DNA from 4 places in the Bacillus sp. NMTD17 genome. Region 2 is predicted to be linked to each of the others. Evidence: riboswitches for the same ligand, from Rfam matches in the RefSeq annotation. Region 2 holds a riboswitch; each other region holds the start of a gene.
What was found. A riboswitch is a leader RNA that binds a small molecule or an ion and turns the genes downstream of it on or off. The one in region 2 is predicted to bind S-adenosylmethionine.
Positions count from the first base shown of each region.

Region 1: another riboswitch for S-adenosylmethionine. It lies ahead of C6347_RS01175 (sugar ABC transporter substrate-binding protein); the one in region 2 lies ahead of mtnK (S-methyl-5-thioribose kinase).
Region 3: another riboswitch for S-adenosylmethionine. It lies ahead of metK (methionine adenosyltransferase); the one in region 2 lies ahead of mtnK (S-methyl-5-thioribose kinase).
Region 4: another riboswitch for S-adenosylmethionine. It lies ahead of C6347_RS08020 (methionine biosynthesis PLP-dependent protein); the one in region 2 lies ahead of mtnK (S-methyl-5-thioribose kinase).

Region 1 covers NZ_PVRH01000001.1:241,920-250,115, reverse strand. Annotated here, with positions in the region: gene C6347_RS01195 (Rap family tetratricopeptide repeat protein) at 459-1,544, shown strand; gene C6347_RS19125 (hypothetical protein) at 1,564-1,704, shown strand; gene ywaC (GTP pyrophosphokinase YwaC) at 1,753-2,385, opposite strand; gene C6347_RS01185 (ABC transporter permease) at 2,480-3,493, opposite strand; gene C6347_RS01180 (sugar ABC transporter ATP-binding protein) at 3,490-4,986, opposite strand; gene C6347_RS01175 (sugar ABC transporter substrate-binding protein) at 5,056-6,174, opposite strand; SAM riboswitch class I at 6,343-6,452, opposite strand; gene C6347_RS01170 (DUF1565 domain-containing protein) at 6,569-7,996, opposite strand.
Region 2 covers NZ_PVRH01000002.1:454,141-462,336, reverse strand. Annotated here, with positions in the region: gene C6347_RS07450 (DUF421 domain-containing protein) at 1-143, shown strand, start outside; gene C6347_RS19220 (hypothetical protein) at 150-314, shown strand; gene C6347_RS07445 (hypothetical protein) at 307-489, shown strand; gene C6347_RS07440 (acyltransferase family protein) at 517-1,536, opposite strand; gene C6347_RS07435 (PAS domain-containing sensor histidine kinase) at 1,829-4,024, shown strand; gene C6347_RS07430 (methylated-DNA--[protein]-cysteine S-methyltransferase) at 4,026-4,517, shown strand; gene C6347_RS19405 (hypothetical protein) at 4,609-4,743, shown strand; gene mtnA (S-methyl-5-thioribose-1-phosphate isomerase) at 4,769-5,830, opposite strand; gene mtnK (S-methyl-5-thioribose kinase) at 5,837-7,030, opposite strand; SAM riboswitch class I at 7,110-7,268, opposite strand; gene C6347_RS07415 (pyridoxal phosphate-dependent aminotransferase) at 7,432-8,196, shown strand, end outside.
Region 3 covers NZ_PVRH01000007.1:72,425-80,620, forward strand. Annotated here, with positions in the region: gene asnB (asparagine synthase (glutamine-hydrolyzing)) at 1-930, opposite strand, end outside; gene metK (methionine adenosyltransferase) at 1,078-2,280, opposite strand; SAM riboswitch class I at 2,476-2,610, opposite strand; gene pckA (phosphoenolpyruvate carboxykinase (ATP)) at 2,837-4,423, shown strand; gene C6347_RS17930 (DUF2584 domain-containing protein) at 4,469-4,711, opposite strand; gene C6347_RS17935 (alpha/beta hydrolase family protein) at 4,751-5,545, opposite strand; gene C6347_RS17940 (phytoene desaturase family protein) at 5,577-7,055, opposite strand; gene C6347_RS19525 (hypothetical protein) at 7,052-7,474, opposite strand; gene C6347_RS19530 (glycosyltransferase family 2 protein) at 7,478-8,179, opposite strand; gene C6347_RS17950 (lysophospholipid acyltransferase family protein) at 8,164-8,196, opposite strand, start outside.
Region 4 covers NZ_PVRH01000002.1:559,745-567,940, forward strand. Annotated here, with positions in the region: gene hag (flagellin Hag) at 1-73, opposite strand, end outside; gene C6347_RS07980 (hypothetical protein) at 63-248, opposite strand; gene C6347_RS07985 (MarR family winged helix-turn-helix transcriptional regulator) at 522-968, shown strand; gene C6347_RS07990 (acetyl-CoA carboxylase carboxyltransferase subunit alpha) at 1,001-1,942, shown strand; partial or broken gene C6347_RS07995 (porphobilinogen synthase) at 2,143-2,304, opposite strand; gene C6347_RS08000 (MarR family winged helix-turn-helix transcriptional regulator) at 2,487-2,906, opposite strand; gene C6347_RS08005 (YhdH/YhfP family quinone oxidoreductase) at 3,019-4,005, shown strand; tRNA gene C6347_RS08010 (tRNA-Val) at 4,261-4,333, opposite strand; gene metC (cystathionine beta-lyase) at 4,463-5,641, opposite strand; gene C6347_RS08020 (methionine biosynthesis PLP-dependent protein) at 5,638-6,756, opposite strand; SAM riboswitch class I at 6,834-6,955, opposite strand; gene C6347_RS08025 (alpha/beta hydrolase) at 7,177-7,917, shown strand; gene C6347_RS08030 (YjcG family protein) at 7,970-8,196, shown strand, end outside.

The DNA.
Region 1 (8,196 bases), on a different contig from region 2:
CTATAGCGTGTGATATTTTTTATCAATACCAAAGATCCATACAATACTAGATCAATAGTCTCTTTAAATTTTACTTTTTTGCGAATAACTCATTTTATTCTAAAAGAAGAGTGATTCACAATCATGATGTGAGATAATCTTACGAAAAAACGAGACATCACCTTGAAAATCTCCGTTTTTTCTAACATACGAAAACAGACTCTTGAATTACCTTCTTCTCTCTATTGATATCGTAATATATTTTTTCCAAAACCCTCTTTTTACCTAAAAATATGTAAACGCATACAAAAAGATGAATGATCCCTATTTCTTTCACAACTGGTTGAATTTACATCAAAAAACATGTTTTACAAATTGCAAGAGAGCGCTTAAAATATAAGAAGATACTGAATATGGAAAGTGAATTCAGATGAATGGACATCGAACTAGATGGATAGATGAAGAAAGGAGGATATAAATTGGCCGAAACAGGTGTTTTGTCGTCCGTTGATGTAGCGAATATGTTAAATGACTGGTATGTCATGATGAAAAAAAGAGAAATACAAGGTGCGATCCAGCTAAAAGAAGAGATTCTTCAAGCGTTTGATCGAATGGAAGAGAATCAAGACGTCTTACTTTACTATCAATTGCTAGAGTACCGTTTTAAGGATCTCATCGAAGATACAGCTTCGTTGGATCATAGTCTTTTTGTTGATGAAAATGCGATCCGTACAGATGACATGCTCAGTTACTATTTCTATTTCTTTAAAGGGATGTATGAAATGCGCAGAGGCAATCAGGATACGGCATTTCACCTTTTAAAATTGGCCGAGGATAAATTAGATCTCGTGCACGATGACATTGAAAAAGCAGAATTTCATTATAAAACAGGGTGTCTTTACTATAATATAAGGTCCACGCTTCTCTCCATACACCACTTAAAGATGGCTTCATCTATTTATGACGCAGATCCATGTTATGTGAAAAAATCAATCAGCTGTCAAATGATGCTCGCTTTGAATTATGCTGATCAATCGAAATATGATGAGGCAGAGTCATTATTTGAAGAAGTAATTCATTCACTAGAACAAATGGAAGACCCAGATTTACTTGGTCACGCGTATTGCAATGCAGCTTTTATTAAAAGTCTTAGAAATGAATACAGTGAAGCTGTGCCGCTCCTAGAAAAAGCTTTATTGATCGAGACATTTGAAACGTCTTCTCCAGGCGGCTACTTACTTGCCATGTATGCCTATACAAAAGCACTGTTCAAGCTGAAAAAGCCTGGTTTGTTCCACTATTATGTACAGCTTTCACTACAAAAAGCAGAAAATTTAAAACAACGAAACATTTCACTTAAATTATCCATTTTAGAAACACTTATGCTTCAGCCAGACAACATGATGGAGCAAATCAAATCTTATTGTGATCAATTAGAATCTATGAATTTCCTTGTCGATCTTGAAGCCATCTGTCAGGATGCAGCTGCTTACTTAACGGATCTTGGACTTCATGAAGAATCCACTTATTTCTGGAACAAGGCGTTGTCCTTAAAAACTTGTTAAAAATATGGAGTGATGTATGATGAAAAAATGGTTTATCACAACTGCGATTTTGACACTCTTGATAACAGGTGTTTCCATTGGCGCTTCTATCCAAAAAGACAGCCAATCTGCACAATCTCAAGATATCATTCAAAAGAGAGACCGCGGCACCAATCCTTAAAAATGAAAAAGAGCAGCTGTGAATATAACAGCTGCTCTTTTCTATGCGCTAATCAATTTCTCGTTTAATATTTTGCATTTTTTCATCTAAGTAATGGGCGATATCTGCCGCTTCCTTCAATTCATCGGTCAGCTGATGAGGGACATCGTTTTGCAGTTTATAATAGATTTTATGTTCAAGGCTCGCCCAAAAATCCATCGCTATGGTCCGCACCTGAATCTCAACCTTCACATGCTCCACACGATTCGTTAAGTACACAGGGATTTCCACAATTAAATGAAGACTTCTGTAGCCATTTGGTTTTGGATGTTGAATGTAATCCTTCACTTCAAGGATTTTTAGATCCTCTCTTTGCCTCAATACATCCATAATATTATAGATATCTTGAATAAAAGAGCAGATGATACGGACACCTGCGATATCATGGATATACTCCTTGGCACATTGTGTTGTGATGTCGCATCCTTTTCTTGCTAATTTATTTACAATGCTTTCAAAGGATTTGATTCGTGATTTTGTATGCTCTATTGGATTGTGTCCATGGATTAAATTATATTCCTGGCTGATAATTGAAAACTTTGTATCCATTTCATCTAATGCAAATTTATATACTAATAATTCATTTTTCCAGTCTTCCATGACGTTTTTCAAATCTTCTACATGAGTTGCTGACATATTCATTTCTTTTTGTCATCTCCTTTTGGGAAACGGCGGCTGCACCGCTTTCCGTTTACTAGACGGAGAAAAGACTCAAAAGGTTTTAAAAAATACGTCGTCAGCCTCGCTGTTTGTAATACGTTAACGCCAGCGCAAGCGCGAGTACAGAGCCTTTCACAATATCCATCGCGTAATAAGGGACAGACATCATCACAAGTCCATTTTGCAAAATACCGATGAGCACAGCCCCAATAAACGTACCAAATGCATTTGGCTTTCCTGCTCCCATGACGGAAAAACCGATAAAAGCTGCCGCTACGCCATCCATTAAATAAGGTGCGCCAGCATTTATTTCCGCTGTCATCACCCTTGATGCCAGCACAATACCACCGATTGCTGCAAATAAAGCCGAGAGCAGATATGCTGCGATTTTATATTTGTTTACATGAATACCGGACAATCGAGCCGCTTCCTTATTCCCTCCAATAATGTACATAAATCGGCCGTGCTTTGTGTAGGTCATGAAAACATGTGCAAATAGCACAATGGCTGCCATTAAGAGAATGATATATGGCACCTGGCCGATTTTGCTGAAAAAGGCGGGGATTGTGCCCGTTGAGAATGTACCGTCAGGCAGCACCATGTTTTCAGAAATGGTCGCCCCTTTCGTATACGTTTGAGCCAGTCCTTGAATGATAAACATCATAGCTAATGTCATGAGCATATCTGGAATTTTCATTTTGACAATCATCAAGGCATTGAGTAAACCAACAATAAGGGCAGCCGCTAGCGCAGAGAGGATCGCAATCAGCGGGTTTTGCGAAAACCACACGAACATAGAAATCACAATTGCATTCGATAACGTTGCGACTGATCCGACTGATAAATCAAAGCCGTTTACTGCCAATGAGATGGTAAGGCCCACCGCAATAATGGTCACAATGGAGATAGACCGTAATATATTGATGATATTCCCTGATTGCAAAAACGCTGGATTCGCTGCCGCAAATACCACAATCAATACGACAATGGTTAAGATCGTGCCATATCGATAAAAGAAATCAAATAGATGAAAGGATGGCCGCTGTTTTTTCATTTGCTGCACAGGGGCTGGAATTTGTCGTTCACTCATGATTGTCCTCCTGTTGAATGATATAAAAGCTCTTCCTCAGTCGTTGGCGCAGTCATTTCCCGGGCAATGCTGCCATCATACAGCACGTAGACTCGGTCTGCGATACCTGCAATCTCCGACAGCTCACTTGACGCATAAATCACAGATTTCCCGCGGTCGGCAAGCTCTGCAATCAGGGTGAAAATATCTTTTTTCGCTCCAACGTCAACGCCTTTTGTTGGTTCATCAAAGAGATAGATATCCGCTTCAGCCAGCAGCCATTTTCCTATGGAAATCTTCTGTTGATTTCCACCGGATAGATGCTTCACCTTTGCTTCAAGAGATGGGGTTTTGACACCAAGCCGTTTGACGATTACGTCTGCTTCCCGCTTTTCCTTCGAACGATGTAAGAAGCTGAACACTCTTGAGAATGAACGAAGACTTGCAGCCGTTAAGTTCCATCCCACGCTCTCTTCTGTTAGAACCCCTTCCTTTCTACGTTCTTCCGGCACAAGGGCCATTCCAGCTCTCACGGCTTGATGAGGCGATGTGATGCGAACGGTTTGACCATGAAGCTGCACAGTTCCCGTCTTTTTTTCTGAGGCGCCGAAAAGGGCTTTACACAATTCCGTTTTTCCAGCACCGACAAGGCCTGCAATTCCGAGAATTTCTCCCTTTTTCACGTGAAGATGAATGTTGCGTAATTTATGCTGGTCGTTTAGCTGCTTCACTTCAAGCACAATAGGTGCATCCTTCAAAGGTGTACGGAGCGGGAATTGCTCCTCTAATGGCGCACCTAGCATTTCTTCAATAATCTGCTGCGGATTTGTATCTTGAACGAGGTGTTTTGCGACATCGGTTCCATTTCGCATCACTGTCAGTTCATCACAGATGGTGAAAATTTCAGGCATGCGATGGGAGATAAACACAATGCCCGTTCCATTCTGTTTCAGCCGATCAATCATTGAGAATAACTTGCTTGTTTCTGTATGACTAAGAGGGGCCGTTGGTTCATCTAAGATTAAAATGCTGCATTTAATCGAAACGGCCTTGGCAATGAGCACCATCTGTTTTTCTGCAAGGGTCAGATCACTCACAAGGCGTTTTGTGGAGATGTCGATGTCCATTTCTTTTAATAGTTGAGCTGCCTTACGGTGCAGCTCTTTCCAGCCGACAAATGTTTTTTTCTCAATCTGATGCATCATCATATTCTCACCAACACTTAAGTAGGGAACTAGCGCCGTATCCACTTCTTGATGGACCGTCTGCACACCATATGAGGCCGCATTCTTTGGGGTTTGAATGGATGCCGCCTGACCATTGATATGGATGCTTCCTTCATAGTGCGAATGAGCGCCAGAAAGAACTTTCATTAACGTGGACTTCCCAGCACCATTCGCTCCAATCAGCGCATGAACCGTCCCTTTTTTTAATGTAAAATTCACTTGATCTAACGCTTTTACTCCTGGGAATTCAATCGAAATATGTTTCATACAAACAAGCGGCGAAGTCATAGGTGTCCTCCTTCTCATGATCATCATCTGAAAAACGAAACACTCTCTATGGAAGAGAGTGCACGTCGTTTATTTTGTATAATGCTTCTTCAAGGTCTTCATCCAATCTTCTTCAAAAGCAGTCGATGAGCCGAACCCCTTCACTTCGTCTGCAAGATTGACCATATTGATGGCTTTTCCTGCTTGTTGAAGCTGATTTTGCGAGATGAGAGAGGCCTCAAGGTCATAGGAAGATGGCGTTTTCTCACTCGCTATTTTCTTCGCAAGAATTCTCACGTCAACAGCGCCGATGAGCTTCGGATCAACCGCTGCTGTGTACTTCCATGGACTTTCTTTCGCTGTCATTTCTTGAAGATCAGCATTTGACACATCAATCCCGTAAATCTTCACTTCTGTTCTTCCTGCTTCCTTTAGCGCTCTTGCTGCGCCAATGGCAAAGGCATCCCACGTGGCAAAAATAGCGTCAAGTTTACCCTTTGGATATTTATTCAGCATGGCTGCTACTGCATTTTGCGTTTGAACAGACGTATCAGAGGAAGCAATGCCAAAGCGGTCAAGTTCCTTGATCCCTTTGTGTTGGTTGAGCGTTTCTTGATAGACCTTGTTTCGTCTCACCATTGGCGGGAACCCATCTACCCAGAGGTATGCAATATTTGCTTTTTCTTTAAAATCAGATACGAGTGCGTCTAATGATTTTTTCGCTAATTGTTCGTCATCTTGAGACGTCACTGTGACCCCTTTGATGTCCTTCAGCTTAGGATTCGAATCAAACGCTACGACTGGAATGCCCTTCGCTGTAATCTTTTTCACGTCAGCGACGGTCGCCTCGTCGTCCCCATGAGAGATGATAAAGCCATCATAATTTTCTTCCAGCGCCTGAGAGATCGCATCATGGAATTTCGCTGTATCTCCATTTGCGGTGTAGACATCTACCGTAAAGCCAAGCGCTTCACCTTCTGCCTTCGTCCCAGCTAAAAACTGCGCTGTATGATCATCTCCTCCGATTTTACGGATGACTTTAATTTTTGCTCCCTGTCCCTTTGCAAATCGCTTCGGTACATTGTCAAAGGAGACCTTTTCGTTCGCATTTGCCTTTGAGCCTGCACTTGATCCAGTGCCGCAGCCCGTTAATAGGATCGTCAATACCATTAATAATATAAGACATGATGTAAAATGCTTACGCTTCATTGCTGTTCCTCCTCAAGTTGTTTTTATTTTTCACATCGGAAAACTAGGTAAAACAGTGGGAAAACGCCAGTAAACTGTTCTTTCATTTGAAAAAGAGACGAAAAAAAGCCTCTCCTGGAAGAGAGGCTTGATCACCGTTGCATGAAACATGTATCGGGAAGTCTTCCTCTCTTATCTGTCAAAGCTGTAACAGCTTTGCAGGAATTAGCACCAATTTCTATAGTAGAAACGGTTGCCGGGCGTCATAGGGCCAGTCCCTCTGCCTCTCTTGATAAGAGATCCGTTATGAAATTTTGTTTTAGTTAAAATGTCTTCTTTACTTTAATGTGATGTCACATCAATGTCAATGATTTTTTTGAAAATTTAAAACAATGCGTTTGTGGTTCAGACATGCTTAACTTCCGATGATTTTCTTAGCAGGTGATGATTTCTTCAGGCGAAAGTCATATTTTTTCTCATTCACAAATTGTGGATTGAGGTGTGCTGATCCTTTATCTTGGCCGCTTTTCAAGAGATACGTTTTGTAGCCTTCCATCCATTTCCCACGCCATACCCACTGTGATGCCTTTGCACCTTTTCGGTCGTCATACACGTTCTTCTGGAAGGTATTCTTTTGATTCACTCCATAAAGATTCACGACTAAGTAATGCGAGGCACTCGCTGTCATAATATTATTCGTGATTCGATTGTTCACGGCTTGATATTGCATCAACAATTGACCGCCTTCTAAGCCGGCTGTGTCATTTTTGTACAAAATATTATGTGAGATCGTCGTATTTGTTGTTCCGCCTCGCTTTTTATCATAGCCGCCAATTGAAATACCTGTATAACGGTTCAAATACACTTGATTGTGTTCGATGCGAATGCGATCTGCCATTTTTCCTTTATGTTCACTTGTGACTTCAATCCCCAGGTCATTGTGATGTGTGATGTTATGATCAATCACAATGTCCTTCCCGCCATCAACATAAATTCCGCCAGCGGAGATGTCTTTGCCATAGGCTGGATTCCCTGCACTCGTAATCTCATATACTTTGTTTTTAGATACGACACCATTTCTAACTTGATCGTACTTTTTAGAAGGTGCTACGTTCTCAAAACCAATTAAATCAATGCCTATATTATCTGTGTGGCGAACCGTGTTATGTGTCACACGGAACTTGTTGACGTTCCCATTTAGCACAAGCGCTTCACTGAAGCCAAGCTTTAATTTTTCAACAGTGTTTCCTTTGATTTCAATGTCTTCAATGGCCGCAGGAGCTTTTGTTCCATAGACCGCAATACCGTGTGCATTCCCATTTTTGTGTTTCGTCTGAATGTCATACACTCGGTTGTTGAGCAGTTTGACGCCTTTGCCGCTTCCTTTGATGAAAATACCGACTGGTGTCACATCTTCCTTATTCGTCTTGAGATGTCCCACCGTCAGACCTTTGAGGGTGATGTAGCTTTTTTGATCGATCGTGACAAGACCGCCATCTGCTTGATTTCCTTTAAGAGAAGCCCCGCTAATGACAGGTTTTTCTTTTCCGTAAGCTTGAAAGATAACGGGTGCTTTCTTTGTACCTGAATGGCGGACAATCAATTTCTCTTTGTATGTGCCGCCTCTCATGTAAATGGTTGCCCCGGCTTTCGCCATACTTGCCGCTTTTTTCAGCGTGCGAAAAGGTTTTTGCTTCGTTCCCGGGTTTTTGTCGTTTCCGTTTGGCGCCACGTAATAGGCTGTGCTTTGCTTAGCGCCAGCCTCCTCTGTCATCGCTTGACAGCCGAAGCTGATCACGGTCATGAATAAAATAAGTAAAATGCCTAGTATCGCTCGTTTCATCTTGTTGTTTGCTCCTTTCACTTCTCTTCTTCCTTTATCGGTTAAAAAAAAGAGGATTAAAATATGAGAATGCCCCTTGCAATGTACTAGTCAAAAGGTGTATGGTTGAAAGAATATCTTACAGGAAAATCATCCGCTTTTAAATTGTCAGATTAATCAGTTAATAATGCATTTGGATTTTATTTCTTTATTAAAAAGGG
Region 2 (8,196 bases):
GCTGTCTCAAAAAAGCCACCCTAGAAGCCAATGGACAAATTGGCTATGAGTTAAAGCCAGAAGAAAAGCCCGTGACGGTCAAACAAATGAAGGAACTCCTAGACCAATTAAGAGAAGAACTAAATATGTTAAAAAAGGACTGATTTCAGATGAAAAGAAAAGCAGCGAAAAATGAAGCACTGACAAATAATATGACACCGACAGAAAGCATGGCACATGATCAAGGACAAACCCAATTTGATGAACAATCAAGAGATCGTCAGGCAAACCGAAATTCTCACAAAGGGAAACAAGGGGGAGGATCTCGTGACTAAAAAGCATGTGAAGAGCAAGGACATGAAAGACCATAAGAGGCCAATGGACCCAGATATCTTAGAAGAGGAATTTGGCAGTGAGCTTGGAGATATCAACAGCAGCAAATGGATTGATACTCTTGTAAAACCTAAGAAAGATGCTGAATGTCACAATGGACACATGGATGAAAAATAGAAAAAACGATCCTCGCGGGATCGTTTTTTATTTGATATAACTGCCTTGCCTGCCGGTGATTGTACGCAAAAGATTGTTCATTTTGAGCTCAATCACTGGCTGTGCAACGTTTTTAACAAAGGTGCTAGACAGGGTAAAGGTTAACAGAATGGTCAGCAGCAATAACATCAGTACACTTGCTGCATTCAGGGCCCAGTCGTCAAACCAAGTCGTTCTAAGCAGCTTGATCACAAAGCCATGTAGTAAATACACATATAACGTTCTTGTGCCCCATTTTGTAAAGAAGAAACGGCGTGTTGGCACTAATGCAAAGAAGCTGAATGTAGCGCCAAATGCAAGCATGTACCATGCCATTCGTTTCATTGCCGCAATCAATCCCTCATCTCCAAGAGAAGCATATGACTGTGATCCAAATAAGAAGGAATAATCAAATTCATAGAAATAGCAAAATAAAAATACAGCCATTAATACAAGAAGTGCTGCCAGCTTTCCTTTGCTTGTACGGATGAATTCAAAATGCTGCTTTTTTAAATAGAAGCCAGCTAAAAACATCGGCAAAAACACAAACGTACGCGATAAGCTGAGCGTATTGCTGATGCTGTCCACGTAACCGACAAGTAACGCAATCGACAAACTGACGATCATCGCCCAGTGAAACGGAAGTTTAGAAAAAGGAATGAGCAGCAAATTCCAAAAAAATAAACTAATTAAAAACCATAAAGACCATTGCGGATCAATTGGATTTAAATTGGCCATGCTTTGATCCTGCAAGAGATAATAGTAAACTGAATAGATCACCTGAAAAATTAAATATGGGATGATCAGCTTAACGGCGACTTTTTTCATAAAACCTGGCTTTCTAAAGCCTTTTGCAAAGAAGCCGGAAACCAAGATAAAGGCGGGCATATGAAAAGTATAAATAAACTTGTATAAATAGAGCATCCAATCATTATCATGAATGAATGATCGTAACAAATGACCAAAAACAACTAGAAAAATCAGAAGAAATTTCGCATTATCAAAATAACTATCTCGTGAAGATGCCATAACATCACCTTTCCTGCTTGATTTCAAACATAAATGTCTCTGTGCACTGTTCCCGTATTTGCCCCATTTTAAAATACATTTTGGCTCATTTCGCTATTTGATGTGAAATTGTAGAACGGTTGTAAAAGAAGCGTAAGAAAAGAGAATCGCAGTTCGATCCTGTCATCCAAATGAAATAAATGAGACAGTCTTCGTGTAAAAAGTTATTTTTTTTTATGAGTCGAATGAAGGAACAATGAAAATATTGTAGAAATATTGTAGAGGAATGAGGCTGGAAAAGGAGTGTAAGAGAATGACTGAAACGCTCGATGGCGCAGAAGATATCAGAAAATTAGAAAAAGAGAACGAATATTTGCGAACAGAGTTGATGCAGCAAAAGAGGCTGTTAAATAAGACGTTAGATGCCATTTTCATATTTGATCAGCACCTCAATATTATCCAAGCCAACGAAGCGACATGCAGGCTTGTACAGACATCGAAAGAAGACCTCCTCAATAAATCCGTTCTAGATTTCCTATACGGCATCCCGAAAGACAAAATTGAATGCTCCCTTGATTTATTTTTTCGAAAAGGAAAGTTAAGAAGAGAAATCTCCATTCAGCTTGAAAACGGGGAAACAAAATACATTGAATTTGTCGCAGAGCATGACGTCGTGAATCAGCAATATATCGTGGTCATGCGAGATATTTCCTCAAAGAAAATACTAGAACGAGAACGCTCCATGAATGAGCAGCTGTTCAAAGATTTGTTTGACCGAGCCATTGACGGGATGGTCATTTTTGATCAGGATGGCTGCATGATCGACGCCAATCACTCTTTTTGTCAGAGCTTTGAGCTGCAAAAGACCGATTTAACCGATCGTTATTTAAATGAATTTGTCGAAGATGAAAATCTTCCAGCCTTGCAGCACCTTTTAACGTCACTTAAAGAAACAGGGAAAGCCAAGGGAGAGCTTCCCGTTACCCTTCAATCTGGCCAGCAAAAATTATTCGAGCTCACCATTACATCAAATGTCATGAGCGGTTTTTATATGTCCATCATGCGGGATATTACAGAAAAAAGGTTAATGGAAGAAAAGCTGTTAAAAAGTGAGGAACGCTTTAGAGAAATTTTCGAAAATGCAATGGATGCGATCATCATATGGGCAGATGATGGAGAGATTGTGAGAGCCAATGAATCAGCCTGCCGAATTTTTGAATTGCCTATGCACTCACTGATTGGCAAGAAACTCACAGACTTTCTCGTGAAATCTGATCAGAGATATAGGCCGACTAGAAGACGTTATATTCGGAATCATGAAATAAGGGAAGAGCTGTTGTTCAGAATGGCAAATGGTCAGTTTAAAGAGCTCGAGTTTACATCAAAGCATGCGGTATTAGAAGGACAGCACTTAACCATTTTACGTAATGTGAGTGATCGAAAAAGAATGGAAGAGGAGCTGCGCGAAAGTGAGCTCAAATTCCGTAAAGTATTTAATGGATCAATGGACGGCATTGTTCTTTTTGATAACCAGTACCGCATTATCGAAGTCAATCCATCCGCAAGCGAGCTGCTCGGATTGAAAGACGATCATTTAACGGAAATGAACCTTTTCCATATCCTTGCGCCTTATCAAATTGAACATTTGGCACAGCCTGCTCAGGCGATGTCGTTAGATGAAATGGACAATGAAGTTCCGTTTGTGCTGAACCATCCAGATCAGCGTATATTGGAATTCTCTTTTAAACGCAACATTATTCATAATATGAATTTGGCGATCTTTAGAGATGTGACAGAGCGGAAGGAATTAGAAGAGCGGGTGAGAAAATCAGATACCCTTCATGTGGTGGGAGAGCTTGCCGCTGGAATTGCGCATGAAATTAGAAACCCGATGACAGCATTAAAAGGCTTCATTCAGCTGTTAAAAGGGAATATAGAAGGGGAGTATTCGCTCTATTTCAATGTCATCACATCTGAGCTGAAAAGAATTGAATCCATCATCACCGAATTTTTGATTTTAGCGAAACCGCAAGCCATCGTATATGAAGAAAAAAATGTGGTGCAAATTATGAAAGACACGATGGATCTTTTGCACGCACAGGCGAACCTCGGCAACGTTCAAATGCATCTCAATGTGTTGGATGAGATTCCGCTCATTTATTGTGAACAAAACCAATTAAAACAGGTCTTTATTAACATTTTAAAAAATGCAATTGAAGTCATGCCGAGAAAAGGAAATGTCTATGTGAGCATTCAGCGGAAGGGCGAAGAGCATATTGTCATTTCACTGCGGGATGAAGGCTGCGGAATGGCAGAGGACAAGCTCAAGCGTCTAGGGGAACCATTTTATACGACAAAAGAAAGAGGAACTGGACTTGGCTTAATGGTTAGTTATAAAATTATTGAAGAGCATCAAGGAACGATTGAGGTAGAAAGTGAGGAAGGGGTAGGAACCGTCTTCCATCTCACGCTTCCACTGAGGCAGAAGAAACAAGAAGGAGAGCACTAACGTGTATTATACCGTCTATCACGCACCAATTGGGGCATTATACATACTAGAAAAAGACGATGCCATCATCGAGGTGATGTTTGATGATGAGCCATTTTTAGTAAAAAAGCAGAAAGCCGATCTAAAAGAAGAAGAAACGCCTGTATTACAAGAAGCGAAAAAGCAGCTAGATGAATATTTCAAGGGAGAGCGCCAAGTATTCGATCTCCCGCTCAAGCAAAAGGGATCTCCGTTTCAAGAGCAGGTGTGGGAAGCACTTTCGACTATTCCATATGGTGAATCAAAAAGCTATGCAGACATTGCAGAAGCGATTGGCAACCCAAAAGCTGTAAGAGCGATTGGACAAGCGAACAGACGCAATGCATTACCTATTTTTATTCCCTGTCACAGAGTGATTGGAAAAGACCGCTCTCTGACGGGCTATGCAGGAACAAAAACAGACATGAAAGCGGTCCTGCTAGAATTAGAAGGTATCCCATTTGTTCAAAAATAAATCGATTGACCTGTTCCAAATGTTTGTCAAGCGACATATCCTTTTATTAAGCTAAAAAAGTTGGTTGAGGGAAAAAGGAGGGCGCTAGGGAATGTTTTGGGGCAAAAAAAATAAAATGTATGCCGTCACATCACTATGTGTCAAAATGAACGTTTTGACAGAAGAACAGAAAAAAGAAATCTTAGCAAAAACGAGTGAAATAAAAAAGCGCGGTGCTCTTAAATAATAAGTACACGGCGCTTTTTTTATGATCAGAGTGAGATGTTTTCAGCGAACAGAGTATCAATCTCTTCTGTATAGTTCGATGTGATAATCCCTTTCTCTGTAATGATACCTGAAATGAGATGGTGAGGAGTGACATCAAAGGCGGGATTGAATACCTGAACATCAGGCGGTGCAATTTGGACGCCGTTTAATTCCTTTACTTCCAGCGGATCGCGCTCTTCAATTGGAATATCTGCCCCGTCTTGGGTTGATACATCAAAGGTGGAAAGCGGTGCAGCTATAAAAAACGGAATTTGAAAATGCTTAGCTAAAATGGCGAGACTTAACGTTCCAATCTTATTCGCCGTATCTCCATTACGGGCAATACGATCAGCTCCGACAATGACAGCAGAAATTTTCTTTTCTTTCATCGTATGGGCTGCCATGTTATCTGTGATGAGCGTCACATCTACGCCGCCTTGCATGAGTTCCCATGTTGTCAGCCTAGCCCCTTGAAGAACAGGGCGTGTTTCACAGGCATAAATGTGAAGATCGAGATTTTTCTTTTTGGCTAAATAAAATGGAGCAAGGGCTGTTCCGTACCGGCTTGTGGCGATGGAGCCTGCATTGCAAATGGTCATAATACGATCACCCGATTTAAAGAGCTGGAGTGCATTTTGACCGATTTGTCTGCATGTTTCTTCATCTTCAATTTGAATTTGAATGGCTTCATGGACAAGGTCTGTTTTGGCTGCATTGACCGAAGCTGCACGCTCAATGCGCTGCAATAATCGCTCTAAAGCCCAGGCTAAATTCACAGCGGTTGGACGAGCACTGTTTAAATATTCTTTTATCTGAATGACTTCTTGTTTAAAAACATCAATTTCTTCTGTCTCAATGTCTTGGGCACTGAGCGCCAGTCCAAAAGCTGCTGTAATGCCAATGGCAGGTGCTCCCCGCACTTTTAACGTGACAATGGCATCATACACGTCTTCTTTTGTATATAAATGCTCAAACTCAGTTTCGGCCGGTAATTTTTGCTGATTCAAAATGTTAATATGGTTTTCTTCCCATTCGACAGAACGGGGGACTTCAAATTCTTTAGACAAAACCCGTCACTCCTTTACAGATTGATGGAATAATGCGACGAGGTCAGACGCTGCTTCCACTGCATGATATTGTTTGATCATTGTTTTTCCGAGCGTTAGTGCTGCTTTTTTCTGCTGAATCCTTCTAGATGGTGATGGAATCGCATCGAGATCAGCGGCATGAGCAAGGCCGATTGTTCGGCGGACAAGCTCACAGCCCGCAAAGCCTGCCGCTTCTTTTAAAATACGGTCAAAGGTTGTTGCTAAAAAACTGTCAGATACACTAAATGCTTCAATGCTGTCTTCTTTCCAAGCTTTTGCGAACACTTCTTTGAATGTCGCCCATACATTGATGACATGGTCAAAAAGGTGCTGCTGATCGTGTTCATTCTCACGAGACAAAGCATTGAGGAACAGGTTAGCGATAAAGTGGCCAATATCGAATCCAAAGGGACCGTAAAAGGCGAATTCTGGATCAATGATTTTTGTTTCCGTCTCATTTGCAAAAATACTGCCTGTATGAAGATCTCCATGAACGAGTGTTTCAGCAGATGTCAGGAAAATACGCTTCAGTTCGGCTGCTTTGGCCTGCACTTCAAGATCTGCCCAAAGCGCTTCGGCAGCTTCTCTTAATTCTTCTTCGAAATCATTTGTGCCGCTATCAAAGAAAGGATCTGTGAAGACGAGTTTTTCAGTAATGTCACAAAGGTCCGGATTCGTAAATTGCTTCACAAATTGTTTTTTGATTTTAGGATTTGTGGCAAAGTCAGAAGTGTAAAAAAGTGTTTTTCCTAAAAATTCTCCTACATGATCGGATAAATGCGGATATTGTTTTCCGGCAATTAGCCCTTTTCTGACGATTTCCAGGTGTGATAGATCCTCCATTGCCGTCACAGCAAGAGCTGTATCTGAATAATAGACTGCAGGTACAAGGTGCGGCGTATATTCTGACTGCTTGATCAGGGCAGCACTTTCAATTCTCGCACGGTCTAATGTAAGCGGCCAGCTCTCTCCGACCACCTTGGCATAGGGCAGGGCCTGTTTGATGATCAATCCTTTTTCTTGTTTGTGATCAAAAATATGAAAGACGTAATTTAAATTCCCGTCACCGATTTCCGTACATGTCAAATGACTGCTTTCTTGGATCAAGCCAAGTCTAATTGCGAGTGCAACTGCCGAGCTTTCTGTTAATTCTTCATATGATGCCGTAAGTGTAACCAATTGCTATCCCTCCAAATCATATAAAAAAGCCTCTTTCTCCTGAGAGAAAGAGGCTTGATGGCGTGTATGCTCAAAGCCTCTCTTATCTCTCAGCACATACGTCTGATGGAATTAGCACCGTGCCCTATAAGACAATTGTCTTGGCGCTTACTTGCTGCGCCCCACTTCACAGTGGTATTAACGGTCGGTTGCTGTTGGGGTCAAAAGGCCAAATCCCTCGCCCAACTCTCGATAAGAGAAATCAATATGTAATTATTTCGTGTCTGTTTGCATTTCTTAATTCAAGATATTATCAGAGCTGCGCTTCACATGTCAATCTTTTTTCAAAATTGCTTTACAATTCATAAAACAATCCATTACAGTGTTTGTATTGTTACGTAACTTGAATAGAAGGTGAAGAAATGGAATTCCAGCAATCAGATGTATTGAAACAATTACCGAAACAATTTTTTGCGTCTCTTGTCCAAAAGGTGCAGAAAAAGATGCAGGAAGGGGCAGATATCATTAATTTAGGGCAGGGAAATCCTGATCAGCCAACCCCTTCGCATATTGTAAAAGCCATGCAGGAAGCGGTATTAAAACCTGAAAATCATCAATACTCGTCATTCCGCGGAACAGCGAAATTAAAAAAGGCTGCCGCCGCCTTTTATGAAAGAGAATATGGTGTCACGCTTGATCCGATGAAGGAGATTGCGATTTTATTTGGCGGGAAAGCGGGACTTGTTGAGCTGCCGCAATGCCTGCTGAATCCTGGAGATACACTCCTTGTCCCAGACCCTGGTTACCCTGATTATTGGTCAGGTGCCGTGCTTGCTGGAGCTCAGATGGTGACGATGCCGCTTCTTGAACAAAATGATTTTTTACCTGACTATGATCGATTGCCTGAGAATGATAAGAAAAAAGCAAAGTTGATGTATTTAAATTATCCTAACAATCCGACAGGTGCCACGGCAAGTCGTGCATTTTTTGAAGAAACCGTTACGTTTGCGAAAGATCACAAACTCTGTGTTGTCCATGATTTTGCCTATGGCGGCATTGGGTTTGATGGGAAAAAGCCGATCAGCTTTTTGCAAACAGATGGAGCGAAAGAGACGGGTATTGAAATTTACACATTATCTAAAACGTATAATATGGCCGGCTGGAGAGTAGGTTTTGCAGCAGGAAAT
Region 3 (8,196 bases), on a different contig from region 2:
TAAGCCTAGCTTATCAGCTGTTTCCTTCGCGACATCGACTTCACTAAAGCCATCCTGCTGGAAGCCAACAGAGAATGTCTTCAGCTCAGGGTGTAATTCCTTTGCGACAGACACGATGAAGGAAGAATCAATACCACCTGATAGGAATGAACCAACAGGTACATCACTTCTCATGTGAACTTTCACAGAATCATAGATTGCATCGCGTACTTCTTCTATTAATTTCTCTTCTTGTGTTTGTTCAGGCTTGAATTGAACCTTCCAGTATGTCTTAAATTCGATCTCCTGTCCTGGGCGTAAAATAAACTGATGACCAGGCTCAACTTTGTGCACCTTTTGATCAAGTGTATTTGGCTCAGGAACGAACTGGAACGACATGTACTGCTGCAATGAAGTCTCATCAAATAAGATGTTCTCGTTCACAGCCATCAAGCTTTTGCGTTCAGACGCAAAGTACACTTGCTCATCCATTTGTGTAAAATAAAGCGGTTTGATGCCAAAAGGATCTCTCGCGCCATATAATTGCTGCGCTTCTTTATCCCAAATTAAAAATGCAAACATGCCGCGAAGTTTAGAAGCCGCCTCTTCTTTATAATGACGGTATGTGGCAAGCAGTACTTCCGTATCAGAATCTGTGCTGAACGTATAGCCCTTTTTCACAAGCTCTTCCTTCAGCTCCACATAGTTATAAATTTCTCCGTTGAAAATAATCCAATACTTTTCATCTTCATAAGAAAGCGGCTGCTTTCCGTGCTCAACATCTATAATACTTAAACGTCTAAATCCAAATCCTACATGCTCGTCATGAAAGTAACCCTCATCATCGGGACCACGGTGAACGATGAGACGATTCATTTGTTTAATTAACTCTTCCTGCTCAGTAGTTTCGGACAATGGACGGTGATTAAATACACCAACAAACCCACACATATTATTGCCTCCACGTTATGTTATTTCTTAAAAGTAGACCTATAATTAGACAGTATTTTGTCCGATTTTGTTTCACATTTTTTCACTTTTTGTAGAATTTTTTTAATCAAAAGGAAAACCGCTTAAAATAAGCGGTTTTCTATGTTGTTATTGTCCTAATGCTTCTTTACGAAGCGTATCGGCTTTATCCGTTTTTTCCCACGGAAGATCTAAATCATGACGGCCGAAATGTCCGTATGCAGCTGTTTGTTTATAGATCGGACGACGCAGGTCAAGCATTTTAATAATGCCAGCTGGACGAAGATCAAAGTTCGCACGAACCACTTCAATTAATTTTTCTTCAGAAGCTTTTCCTGTTCCGAATGTATCAATTGAAATCGATACAGGCTGTGCAACACCAATTGCATAAGCAAGTTGTACTTCACAAGAATCTGCAAGACCGGCAGCTACGATGTTTTTCGCTACGTAACGAGCGGCGTATGCCGCAGAACGGTCAACCTTTGTTGCGTCCTTCCCAGAGAAAGCACCGCCGCCATGACGAGCGTACCCGCCATACGTATCAACGATGATTTTACGTCCAGTTAAACCAGCATCTCCTTGAGGTCCACCGATGACGAAACGGCCTGTTGGGTTAATAAAGTATTTTGTCTCTTCGTCAATGAGTTCGCTTGGAACCACAGGGCGGATGACATGCTCTTTTAAGTCGCTTTGAATTTGTTCAAGCGTCACTTCTGGTGCATGCTGCGTAGAAATAACCACTGTGTCAATACGAACAGGTTTATTTTGCTCATCATATTCTACTGTTACTTGTGTTTTTCCGTCTGGACGAAGATAGGCAAGTGTTTGATCCTTGCGCACTTCTGTTAAACGCAGAGATAATTTATGCGCTAGTGAAATCGGCAGCGGCATGAGCTCTTCGGTTTCGTTGTTGGCAAAACCAAACATCAATCCTTGGTCACCTGCACCGATCGCATCAATTTCTTCTTCAGTCATTGTTCCTTCACGTGCTTCAAGCGCTTTGTCTACACCTTGCGCAATATCAGCAGACTGTTCATCAATGGATGTGAGCACTGCACATGTTTCCGCATCAAAACCATATTTCGCACGTGTGTAGCCAATTTCCTTAATCGTGTCACGCACCGTCTTTGGAATATCGACATAAGTAGACGTTGTAATTTCACCGCTTACTAATACGAGACCCGTTGTAACAGAAGTTTCACAGGCAACACGTGCATTTGGATCTTTCTTTAAAATTTCATCCAAAATGCTGTCTGAAATTTGATCACAGATTTTATCCGGATGTCCTTCTGTTACTGATTCTGAAGTAAATAAACGACGATTTTGACTCATAATGGCTATTTCCTCCTGTACAAGACCACATCATCCCAAGATGAGGCCTCCAATATGATACGGAACTCGTTCCCTCTTATATTTGAAAACGTTTCTATTAGAGATGTTATTGGCAATTTGTTCATATGATATCCCAAAAATAAAAAAACCATTTCCTTCATTGCGAGGAAAGGGTCTGAGATCGCATGCCTTTCACTCTTATCGCTCAAGGTGTTCTTGTACCTTGCATCAGGTTAGCACCTTGGTTTCTCAGCATATTCATGCCTTTTTCACAAGAAACCGGTTGCTGGGCTTCATCGGGCCTGTCCCTCCACCAACTCGGGATAAGAGTATCCGTTCAATAAGATATCTTATCTCAAACCCTTGCATCATGTCAATGCTTCATCAGAATTATCTCCCCTCTTTTTTACCTCACCCTTAGCATCACCAAAAAGCATATTTTCATAGCAGAAATGAAAAAACACACACAAAAATATTTAAATAGTATAGACTATTATTATCAATGTGTTATACTAATCGAAACAAACAAATTCAACGGTAAAGGAAGGGTTTTTTTATGAACTCAGTGGATTTAAAAGAAGATTTGCAGTCATTGTTCTCATTAGAAAATACGCACCAAAATTTATCTGTTCCGAAACTTGTTGAAAAGATTTTGGCACGTGATGAAGGCGTCTTAACATCAACAGGAGCTGTCCGCGCTACAACTGGTGCCTACACAGGACGTTCGCCTAAAGATAAATTTATCGTCAAAGAAGAAAGCTCTGAACATAAAATTGATTGGGGTCAAGTCAACCAGCCGATCTCTAAAGAAGCATTTGACCGTTTATATACAAAGGTTGTGTCATACTTAAAAGAACGTGATGAACTATTCGTCTTTGAAGGATTTGCCGGCGCTGATGAAAGATACCGTATGCCAATTACAGTGGTAAACGAATTTGCATGGCACAATCTCTTTGCAAAGCAGCTGTTCATCAGACCTGACGGATCCACACCTTCTTCAAACGAAAAACCGTTCACCATCTTATCTGCACCGCACTTTAAAGCAGATCCTGAAACAGATGGCACAAACTCTGAAACGTTTATTATCGTTTCTTTTGAAAAACGCACCATTCTGATCGGTGGTACAGAATATGCAGGAGAGATGAAAAAGTCCATTTTCTCTGTCATGAATTACCTGCTTCCTGAGCAAGATATTTTATCCATGCACTGCTCAGCAAACGTCGGTCAAGAAGGCGATGTCGCATTATTCTTCGGCCTTTCAGGTACTGGGAAAACGACGCTTTCTGCAAGTGCAAGCCGCAAGCTGATCGGTGACGATGAACACGGCTGGTCTGGCTCAGGAGTCTTCAATATTGAGGGCGGATGCTATGCGAAATGTGTGAACTTAAGCGAAGAAAAAGAACCGCAAATCTACAAAGCCATCAGCTTCGGATCAGTTCTTGAAAATGTTGTGCTTGATGAAGAAACACGTGAAGCGGATTATGATGACACATTCTTCACTGAAAACACACGCGCTGCTTACCCAATCGAAATGATTGATAACATCGTGAAGCCAAGTATCGCAGGACATCCTTCTGCCATTGTCTTCTTAACAGCTGATGCATTTGGCGTTTTACCTCCAATCAGCCGTTTAACAAAAGAACAGGCGATGTACCATTTCTTGAGCGGTTACACAAGTAAATTAGCAGGAACTGAACGCGGTGTCACATCACCAGAAACGACATTCTCTACTTGCTTCGGTTCACCGTTCTTGCCGCTTCCAGCTCACGTCTATGCTGAAATGCTTGGCAAAAAAATTGATGAGCACGGCGCAAAAGTATTCCTTGTGAATACAGGCTGGACTGGCGGAGGCTATGGTACAGGCAAACGTATGAACCTAGCGCATACAAGAGCAATGGTGCAGGCAGCGATCGAAGGTGACCTCGACAACGCCGAAATGATCACTGATGACATCTTTGGATTACACATCCCGCTTCATATTCCTGGCGTACCAGATGAAGTGCTTCAACCTTCTAAAACATGGGATGACCAAGAGGCTTATCAAGAAAAAGCACACTTCCTTGCCAATGAATTTAAAAAGAACTTCCAAAAATTCAGCCACGCAGCAAGTGACATTGAAGCCAAAGGCGGACCACGCGTATAATCAAATGGCAAAAGCTGAGGGGAATCATTCCCTCAGCTTTTTTTGTTAGTTCGTTGAATGTAATGACACGAGACGGTAAGTAACCTTTGTCACATTGTCTGTCAGCTCCAGCTTTTCAACGTGTGCTGTCCCTGTTTTTTCTCCGTCTTTCGTTTTACGCACCTCAAGCGGAATATTTAATGGATAAATGCGGTACCCTTCCTTCATGAGCTCAAATACATTTTCTTCAATTCTTGTCTCTTTTCCCTTCGTGACAATCATTGTATTAAATTCAACAGGCATTCCCATATTGAAAATCCCCCTACTTTCTAAATTTCGTTATACTGCTTATTTTACCACATTTCCGCTTTTCCGGCTGTGCATCCATGTCGTCAGCCTTCTGACAATTTCCCGATTATGCTGCGGTGGGAAATAATGGTTGTATCCGTGAAAATACCAAGTCTCCACTGACTTTCCGTGCTGGCGCAGCGCATCTTCTAATAAATACGCATGCTCAATCGATACATTCTGATCCTCTTCTCCGTGGATGATGAGAACAGGCGCTTCAATTTTGTCCACATCATTTAAAGGCGTTCTGTCCTCATAGGCCTCTGGCACCTTGTGCGGGGGACCGCCAATCACACGCTTCATCATTCTTCTCATATCCACACGCTCTTCGTAGGTGAGCTTCATATCACTGACGCCTCCCCATGTCACAAAGGAAGCCGCCTCTTGTTTCATTTCAACAGCGGTCCAAATGCCCATAATCCCTCCGCGCGAAAAACCAAAGATATGAATACGATCCTGCTTCACCTTTTTGTGGTGCTTTAACAATTGAAAGGCAGCAAAAGCATCTTTCCGGTCCTCACCGGCAAAATCTTCGTTCCCTTCGCCTCCCTGATTTCCTCGGTAAAAGGGAGCAAATACGACAAAGCCCTGCGCTGCAAATTGCACAATCCGGCCTGGTCTCACCATCCCCACATTTTTAATGCCGCCTCGTAAATACAAAAAGCCGTCATAGAAACCTTCTCCGGCCGGTTCAGCGAGCAGCCCTTTGATCCGAAGCCCATCTGCCTCATAGGTCACTGTAAATAAGTGAATATGCGGATGGGGGGACGGAAACCTTCTTTTTTCCACAATCACTTGATTTCTCTCCTTTTCATCTGTTCTTACGTCAAGTGCTTAAAATGATCGCTTCTGCGACGAGCTGGCCTGATTTTGTCACCATCGGCGTGCCGCCGCCTGGATGAGTTGTTCCTCCAACAAACCAAAGCCCTTCAATGTCCTTTGACTGATTATTGATTCGGAAGAACGCCTGCTTGAACGAGTTGGAAGACATGCCATAAATGGCGCCATGATATGCTCCTGTTTTCTGCTGCAGATCAAGCGGAGTTTGAACCGCTTCATATTCGGCAACCTCATCCATATCAAAGAGACCCTTTTCCTTTAATTTTGTTTTCAAATGCTGCCGATACGTCTCCTTTAGCATGCCCCAATCTTGCTCTTTTGTCACATAAGGCGCATTCGTCAGTACAAAAAGGTTGCTTCTTCCCTGTCCTCCGCTTAAAGCTGGTTCTGAATGACCTGAATAACATATGTAAAGCGTTGGATCCTGAGGCAGTTGTTTTTTCTGAAAAATATCTTTGAATTCTTGCTCATAATTCTCTGGGAAAAACACATTGTGATGGGACAGCTGTTCATAGACTTTAGGTACACCTAATAAGAGAACAAAGCCAGATAATGACGGTTCAATATTAGCCAGCTTTTGATTTAAAAAGCTTGGGCGGTCTTTTTCATCAATCAGATGGCGGTAAACAGTCAGCGCGTCCGCCCCTGCAATGACTTGATCTGCTTCATACATCTGCTGAGCCGTCTCTACTCCTTTGATTCGCCGGTCCTTCACATGAATCTTGTTGACTTGTTCATTGAGGTGAATCTGTACGCCTAATTCCTTTGCCAAAGTCTCAAATGCTTCAACTAAACGATATGTACCGCCCTTTATTCCATAAATCCCTTTCTCCCCTTCTAAATACGCCATCATATTAAAAATAGCCGGTGCCTCATAGGGAGAAGAGCCGATGTATGTAGCATACCGTCCAAACATCGCCAATGTATGCGGATGACGGAAATATTGACGCAGCAGGCGTTGAACGGTTGTAAACGGTTTGACAGAGAGAAGTGCTTTCATGAGCTTTACATCCGCCTTATCCTTCCACGTCAATAACAAACGATTTAAAAACTGCTCCTCAGCCTTTTGAAAAAGCATCTTTGATTCCTGTAAAAATGCACGGTATTGCTTCGCATCTTCAGGACTGAATGCTGCAATTTGAGATTCCATTTGCTCAAAATTGGGCGTAAATTCGACCGTATGTCCATCTGAAAAAACGTTTTTGGTCAGAGGAGAAATCGGATAAAATGTGACATAATCCTCCATCCGTCTATGACAGGAAGCAAACACTTCCTCAAAGTATGACTTCATTGTAATGGTACTCGGTCCTAGATCAAAAGAGTAGCCAGCTCCCTGATGGCGCTGCAATTTCCCGCCTAAAGCCGCTTCTTTTTCTAATATGGTGACCTGAACCCCGCGTGACTGTAAGCGGATCGCTGCTGATAATCCGCCAAGCCCGCCTCCAATGATGATCACTTTTTTCATTCGTACCTTCTCCCTTTCCATTCATACCCTTCTTTTTTCAGCCCGATTTTCATAGAAGCAAAGCCTATGGCGATCAAACTTAATATGCTGACCGGCAATAAAAAGGCCATTGCAGATGTTCTCCCGTTCTCGATATCAATTGCCGCTTTGATCGACACACCCAGCCCGTAGCAAAGAATGGCTATGCATATACTCAGCACATCTAGCTGCAGCAAAGCAATCATCACACAAATGACAGGAGCCAAATAAAGCATGGTGTATAAACAAAAGACGCTGCTTAACAAAGCAATGCTTCGATTGACACCTGGGAATAAATTTTTCCGGTAGCCTTTCCAAACCTCTTGTCCACTCTCATACATTCTCATATACACAAATGGATGAATGCTTGCAAGTGTGAACGGAAAGCCTTTTTCCTTCACTCGTCAAGCCAAGGCCATATCATCCACTAGCGAATTCTTAATCGCTTCATGCCCGCCGATGTCGTGATAGCAATTCTTTTCAATGGCAATAAAGCCTCCATGTGCTGCGGCAAAAGCGGGGTTCCTTGAATTCCTTACCCACTTCACTGGCAGATGACAGCCTATGATAAACATCATCATGGGAACCACAAGATGCTCAAAGAATGTACCTGTTTTTTGTTCTGGGAAGCCTGACAGCATGCCCGTATTTTGCGTGCATACCTGCTGATACACTGCTTCAATTGCCCCTCTTTTTAACCGGACATCCGCATCTAAAAATAGCAGCCAATCAGAAGCTGCTGCCTCAGCGAGCTGAGAACAGGCAAATGATTTACCTAGCCAGCCTTGCTTTAACGCTTGGCCTGACTGGACACGAATCCACGGATACGCTTCTGCAAAGCGCTCCACAATCGCTCTTGTCTGATCTGTCGAATGATCATCAAGAACAATGAGCTCTTTCGGATAAAGACGTTGATCAACGATCGACTGAAGACAGGCTTCTATCCGCTTCTCCTCATTTCTAGCCGGAATCAGTATCGATAACGAAATGGGTTCATCTGGCGAAAAAGAAGCGGGCTTTATCACGGGAAACTGCTTCATATTCCATATGGTGAACATAAACTGACAAAGCAGCAGCACACTGATCACGGTTAAGAAGAGCGCCATGTTTTCACCCACTTTTT
Region 4 (8,196 bases), 110 kb from region 2:
TTTGGCTCGCACCGTTGTTTGCTGATAAACGGTTTAATGTGTTAAGTGCTGCGATATTGTGGTTAATTCTCATTTCCTATTACCTCCGTGTAATTTTTTTTAGAGAGCTTATCTGTAAAGTCCATTTGGATGAGAAGCTCTTCCTTAGAATTTTCGATTTCTAAGGCATGTGTATAGTAGTAACGCAGAGCACCTTTTGGCTCTCTTACTTTACTACCGTATGTAACATCAGTTATGGCAATATTCATGAAACCTCCTTCTATTCATTCAAAATGATTAGTCTTGTCACTTTTACGAGACTAGATACCCGCCATAACAATGAGTATTATGTTACCTACTATAGACTGAACTTCCATATATTTTAGTTTGTGGAAATTGTTAATTTCACAAATTAGACACATTTAACAAGAAGAAATATCTCGTCCATGTTGTCATATTGGCTTATGTTAAGCTTGTGAAAAAACCACATTGATGTATAATACAATTAATGTATGATACATGAATTGTAGGAGGTTGACCTTTTGAAAAGAGAAGATGCCTTAAAACTAAGAACAGATATTAAGAAAATGATTATATTAACTGGGGTTTTCGAATCTCAAAATTTGCCGAATGGACCATTTGAAAAACCTCTACCAACTTCTCAAATGATGGCGTTAGAGGAACTAGAGGTGGAAAGATTAACTGTTTGGCAACTATCCAATAAACTTAGACTAGATACTTCAACTGTAAGTAGATTGGTAGATAAGTTAGTAAAAAAGGGACTTGTTTATCGTGAAGTAAATGAAAAAAATAGAAGAGAACTTTTTCTGCACCTCACAGAAAAGGGTCACATTACTGTTAATCGCTTAAGAGAACAATCCCTTACATTTTATCAACGTATCCTCAATAATTTATCAGAATCAGAACAAAAAATAGTTGTGGATGGTTTTGAATTATTTATTGATTCTATTTCTAAGTCTTTTGATTAGAGTGAGGTAAATCATAACCTTTGGAGGATAAAATGAGTTTGGATTTTGAACGTCCTATTATTGAACTAAAAGAGAAATTTGATGAATTAAAGAAAATGATGAAAGAAAATAATGTAGATTTATCGTCAGAAATTCATTTATTAGAAAAACGTTTAAATAAAATGCAAGATGAAATTTATTCTAATCTTACAGCTTTTCAACGAGTTCAAATTGCAAGGCTACGTAACCGGCCCACGACATTGGATTATATACCTTTATTGTTTACAAACTTTTTCGAACTTCATGGTGATCGATTATATGGTGATGATAAAGCAATGATAGGTGGTATTGCAAAATTTAAAGGAATGCCCGTTACGGTTATTGGTCATCAAAGAGGTAGAAGTACAAAGGAAAATATAGAAAGAAATTTTGGAATGGCTCATCCAGAAGGATATAGAAAAGCGCTAAGACTGATGAAACAAGCTGATAAATTTAATCGCCCTATTATTACATTTATTGATACAATAGGCGCCTATCCAGGGAAAGGGTCTGAAGAACGTGGAATTTCTGAAGCGATAGCTCGAAATCTATTTGAAATGGCTACGCTTAAAGTGCCAATTGTTTGTATTGTAATTGGAGAGGCATCAAGTGGTGGAGCTCTTGGCATTAGTGTCGGTAACCATATCCATATGTTAGAGTATTCATGGTACTCGGTAATTTCGCCAGAAGGAGCAGCATCTATCCTATGGAAAGACGCTAAGTATGCTCCAGAAGCTGCTGAACATATGAAAATTTCAGCAAAAGATTTAAAACAGTTAGGAATGATTGATGAAATCATTCCTGAAATGAAAGGTGGAGCACAAAATGATATCAAATCACAGGCACAAATGATTGAATCTGTGATCGAATCATCTCTAAAAAAATTGACACCATTATCCTCAGAAGAGCTTATCCAACAGCGATATGAAAAGTATAGACAAATAGAAAATATTTAAAGTCCGTATTACATTTAGGAGGGTTCTTACAAGATAGTTCTAAATATTTTGTAAGTAACCTCTTAAACTGAATATGCTGATACTATTAAAAGATGTGTGATCGGTATGAAAAAGGATTTCTTCCATCAATACTTTTTCTGAAGGTCCTCAAATAATTCCTCATAAAAAAACAGACCCTGCATGGTCTGTTTTCATTTTGCCTATATGTTTTGAGATTCTCCATCTCTCAGTCGCCGAGCCATATCTAAAGCAAAATAAGTCAAAATGCCATCGCATCCGGCGCGTTTGAACGACATTAATGATTCTTCAATTACAACATTTGCATCAAGCCAACCATTCTGAATAGCTGCCATCAACATTGAATATTCTCCACTGAAGAAAGAATTTTGTCCATTCCTTACCTAATTTCCATAAAAAACTTAATATTATATTTATTATCACATCCAAGGATTTACAACGCACCGAAAAGAAACTGAAAAAAGCTCCTGTAAAGGAGCCTTGTGATAGTTATCGATTTAATATGGAACTTGTTTATAAAAGTACATCATTGAAAATTATTTATAATTGTACTTAATGCTTTCTTTAGTACAACCTTATCATCATTTGACAAGTTTTGAAGCGCTGTCTCGTTCAGTTCAATTGTTGCTGCTTCAACTTGATCTCTAATGACTAAAGATTTTTGAGTAGCCTCTACTAAAATATTTCTTCGATTGTTTGGATCTATTGTGCGTTCAATTAAGTCAGCTTTTTGCATTTTATCTAAAATTCCAGAAACTGTTGAGGCTTCTAAATATACAAGTTCTCCAATTTGTTTAGGAGATAACTGACCCTCTCTCCACAGACAGTTCAACACACCATATTGAGCGGGTGTCAAATCACATTCCTCTAAAAGTTTACTAAAGTACTTGAACACTTTATTTTGACTAACACTTAGTAAAAAATTTATGCACTCTAATAATTCCATTTTATCTCCCCCACATTGACTTTACCTATAATATCATGGTAGTTTTTTAATTGAAATACTTTTGCACCAGAAATATTTTGTTGTAATATATTTTTAGAGAGGAAGATAAACAATGGATTCATTTAAAGCGATTCTAGTTACAGAAAAAAATGATCAAGTTAGTTATGATCTTCAAAATGTAAGTGTTAATGATTTATCTGAAGGAGAAATATTAATTAAAGTAGCATATTCTTCAATCAATTATAAAGATATGCTGGCTGTTCAAAAAAATGGAGGTGTTATTCGTAACTATCCAATGATTCCTGGAATTGATCTAAGTGGGACTATCGTTCATACAACAGATAATCGTTTCGTAGAGGGTCAACAAGTGATTGTCACAGGTTTCGCTATGGGCATGAGCCACACTGGAGGTTTTTCTGAATATGCTAGAGTACCTGCGGATTGGATTGTTCCTTTGCCAAATAACTTGACTTTAAAAGAAGCAATGATTTTTGGAACAGCAGGCTTTACCGCAGCTCTTTCTATCATGGCTTTACAGGAAAATGGTATGAGTACGAAAAATCAACCTAATATACTCGTTACAGGGTCAACTGGTGGAGTTGGTAGCATTGCTATACAATTATTATCTAAAATTGGGTACAACAATATTTTTGCTTTAGTGCGTAAAGATCATCAAGTTGATATAGCAAAATCTTTAGGAGCAGCTGATGTCATTTTTGCAAACGAGTTAGGAGAGCTAAAAAAACCATTAAACAAGCAAAAATTTGACTTCGTCTTAGATACCGTAGGAGGAGATGTGGCTTCTGTGATCATTCCTCAAATTTCTTATGGTGGAAGCATGAGCATGTGCGGGAATGCAGGCGGAATTAAATTAACAACAACTGTGTTACCTTTTATTCTAAGAGGGATCAACCTTCTAGGGATCGATTCTGTAAATGTACCAATCAATAAACGCAAAGTCATTTGGAACGAGATAGCAAACGAATGGAATATCTCCCAAACGACCCTAGTCAATGAGATTACTCTCAATACGTTACCTGAAAAAATTGAAGCCATTAAAAATGGTCAACATTTAGGAAGAACCATTATTAAATATTAAGATAAACGAACTTTATTTATTTAAATTACACCAGACAAATATTGAATGTATTGATGCAGATACCCCATCCCAAACAGGTGGGGTACATCTATTCAAAAAAGAGCAGGACATGCTAGTGCTAAAATACCCTCAGATATTTATAATCATGTCACAAACAAATTAGAATTTAACACCGCAGAACACTTTAATCGTTTTAACCTAAAAAAACAACCTGCAAAAAACAAAAAAACCCTTGCTAGGCAAGGGTTTAAACGATGATTCCGACTGGGCTCGAACCAGCGACCTCTACCCTGTCAAGGTAGCGCTCTCCCAGCTGAGCTACGGAATCGGGTTATGTATCAGTTCTGGGCTTTCTGTTACTGACAGTCTCTATTATATAACCATCATGATTCGTCGTCAATGGTTTTATTCAAAAAAGGTCAAAAAGCCGGCAGCCGGACCGGCTTTTTTCTCTCCTTTATGATTGGTTGACAAGAACAGGCTTTAGTTGGTCTAGTGCTTGTTTGAAGTCGCGTTTGAGGTCTTCTCCGTTTTCGACCCCTACACTTAATCGAAGCAGGCCATCTGTAATCCCTCTTTTTTCTCTTTCTTCTTTTGGCATAGCGGCATGTGACATTTTGGCTGGGTATGACAGAATGGATTCGACGGCGCCAAGGCTGACGGCGAATACTGGTAATGTGACAGCATCCACCAATTCTTTGACAGCTGCTTGGTTTTCTAATTCAAATGAAAGAACAGCTCCTGCTCCGCTTGCTTGCTTTCGCTGAATGTCCGCCCCTGGATGGTCATCTAAGCCTGGATAGTACACTTTTTTCACCGCAGGATGCTCTTTGAGAAATGAGGCCAGTTCGAAGGCCGTTTGGCTTGCTTTTTCTAATCTGACCTGAAGGGTTTTTAACCCTCTTAACACAAGCCAGCAATCCTGCACGCCAAGCACCGCACCGAAGGAGTTTTGCAGCGAATAGAGTTCTTCTCCCAGCTTCTCGTCTTTCACGACAGCTAAGCCTGACAGTACATCACTGTGACCGCTCAAAAATTTCGTTGCGCTGTGCAGGACTACGTCAACGCCAAGATCCAGCGGACGCTGAAGAGCAGGCGTTAAAAATGTATTATCTAAGAATGTCAGACAGTCATGTTCTTTGGCAAGCTGGACGACGCTCCCAATATCCGTAATACCTAGAGTCGGGTTTGACGGTGTTTCCATGTAAATGACTTTTGTATTCGATTGAATGCCTCTTTTGACTTCATTCAAATCCGTCATGTCCACAAAGGTATGCTCGATGCCAAATCGCGAAAGAACTTGGGTGATCATTCGAAATGTACCACCGTACACATCTCTTGTGACAAGGACATGATCTCCCTTTGATAATAGTAGAAAAGCAGTTGAAATGGCTGCCATGCCTGATGCAAAAGCAAGCCCTCTTGTTCCTCCTTCTAGCGCCGCAATCGTATCCTCTAACGCTTGACGTGTAGGAGTCCCCGATCTTGAGTAGTCATATTGACCAAATTCATCGAAGCTGCTTTGATGGAATGTGGATGCATGCTGAATTGGCACACTGACTGCACCTGTTGAACGATCTGTTTTAAACGCATTATGAACGAGTTGGGTTTCGAGTGTCCAATCGTGTGTGGTCATTTGGCGTGTACCTCCTCTCTTACTTGTGATAGTGCCTGTTTCAGGTCTGCTTTCAGGTCATCTACGTGCTCAATGCCAACGGAGAAACGGAGCAGTTTGTTACAAACGCCATTTGCAATGCGAATCTCCTCTGGGATATCCATATGCGTTTGCGTTGCAGGATACGTAATAAAGCTTTCGATTCCGCCAAGACTTTCAGCAAAACAGATCGTTTTCAGCTGCTTCAAAAATGGATTGACCCAGTCCTCCTTGGCTACACGGAATGACAGCATTCCTCCCTTGCCTGGGTAAAGGACATCTTGAATTTCTGGCTGTTTCTTTAAAAACTCTGCCAGCTCCTTCGCATTTGCCTCGTGCTGGCGCATTCTAAGAGCCAGTGTTTTCATTCCTCTCATTAAAAGCCATGAGTCAAACGGAGATAAAACGGCTCCAATTGCGTTTTGATGCTGGAACATGTCTTCAGACAGCTGCTCTCCTTTTGTCACCACAAGACCGGCAAGGACGTCATTGTGTCCGCCTAAATATTTGGTTGCGCTATGGATGACAATGTCCGCTCCAAGTGTAATCGGCTTTTGCAAAACGGGTGTGTAAAAGGTGTTATCGACAATGACCAAAGCGCCATATTCTTTTGCAATCTTTGCTATTTTTTGAATATCTGCTTCCTGCATAAGTGGATTTGTCGGCGTTTCAATAAAGACCGCTTTTGTGTTTGGCGTGATTTTAGAACGTAAACAGTCTTCATCTGAAAAATCATCGTAAAGAAACCGTAAGCCGTACTTTTTCCATTCGTTTTCAAACAAACGGTATGTACCGCCATATAGGTCTGATGAGACGATGAGTTCATCTCCGCTTTCAAATAATGCCATGATCGTTTGGATCGCAGCCATTCCCGAACTGAAGGCAAAGCCGGCCGTCCCTTCTTCGAGTGAAGCAATCGCATCCTCTACAAGCTGCCTTGTTGGGTTTTTCGTTCGAATGTAATCAAATCCGGTTGATTCCCCTATGCCTCTATGTCTGTATGCTGTTGAAAGATAAACGGGGGGACTGACCGTGCCAGTCGCCTCTTCGCTGCGGTTTCCAATTTGCGCTAATGTCGTTTCCACATGTTCTGTCATTTGACACCATCCTAAGTAAAATCTGATTTCAAAACAGAAAACCCCTTCTTCATAAGAAGAAGGGGTTTAATCGCTTCCTCTTATCTTCCAAGCAAAAAAGCTGCTTGCTGGATTTAGCACCTTGGTACATCACATGAAGTGATGCATACCGGTTGCTGAGGTTTCAAAGGGCCAGTCCCTCCACCTCTCACGATAAGAATGTGTTGTCTGTCTGTTCTAATTCTTAATACTGTAACGCATTAAATCTCATTTTTCAAGAGGAATCGGACCAATTAATTAAAATTTTCTGTATTTTATAACAGATTCGATGTCAACTGAATGGATTGCATGTTAGCATATAGGAACAACGCTGTTTTTCATGTTACAATGAATGGAAACGTTTCACTTTGTGATGAAATTGGTTAGCTGGAGGAATGGATTATGGTGAAGAAAACAGGCATTATTCAAGAAGAAACCTTACATTCAAAAGAACTTGGGGCGGATATGACCCTTTTGATCTATTTGCCAGTCAATTACTCCCCCCTTTATACATATCATGTCATCATTGCCCAAGATGGTCATGATTATTTCCGCTTAGGCAAAATAGGCAGACAGGCGGAAGAATTGATGCAAAACAAAGAAATGGAACGCTCGATTATCATTGGTGTCCCTTATGAAAATGTCTCGGAAAGACGGAATACGTATCATCCAGATGGCACAAAGTTTGAAGCGTATAAACGCTTTTTAGCAAATGAACTTGTCCCTTATATTGATACGCACTATCCAACCTATCAAATTGGCTCAGGACGCACGTTTATTGGTGATTCGCTAGGTGCTACGATTTCCCTTATGACAGCGATTGATTATCCTTCTTTATTTGGCGGGCTGATTTTGCAGTCTCCTTACGTTGATGATTCAGTCCTAGAAGCCGTTAAACAGTCGACAGCCCTTTCCCCTTATGCCATTATCCATCAAATTGGGCTGGAAGAAACGGCTGTGAAAACGACAGATGGCCAAGTGCTTGATTTTATTCAGCCGAATGAAGATTTAAAGGCGCTTCTTGAACAGTCAGGTGCGGATTATTTATTTGAGACATTCGAAGGGGATCATAAATGGACGTTTTGGCAGCCGCTCATTGCGCCTTCGTTAAAAAAAATGCTCCCATATTCGTTAATCAACTGAATTTTGTTATAATAAACAATAATAAATACTTTCTTATTCAGGAGGGAACATGATGAAATACGGAGTTGTTATATTTCCATCAAAAAAATTGCAAGATATTGCGAACTCTTACCGGAAGCGTTATGATCCGAACTATGCACTTATACCGCCTCATTTAACATTAAGAACACCTTTTGAATTAACGGATCTAGAAGCGGCTGAGGTCGTCTCAACGTTAAGAGAGTATGCAAAAAATGCTTCTCCTATTACGTTACGTATTAAAAAATTCAGTTCATTCGC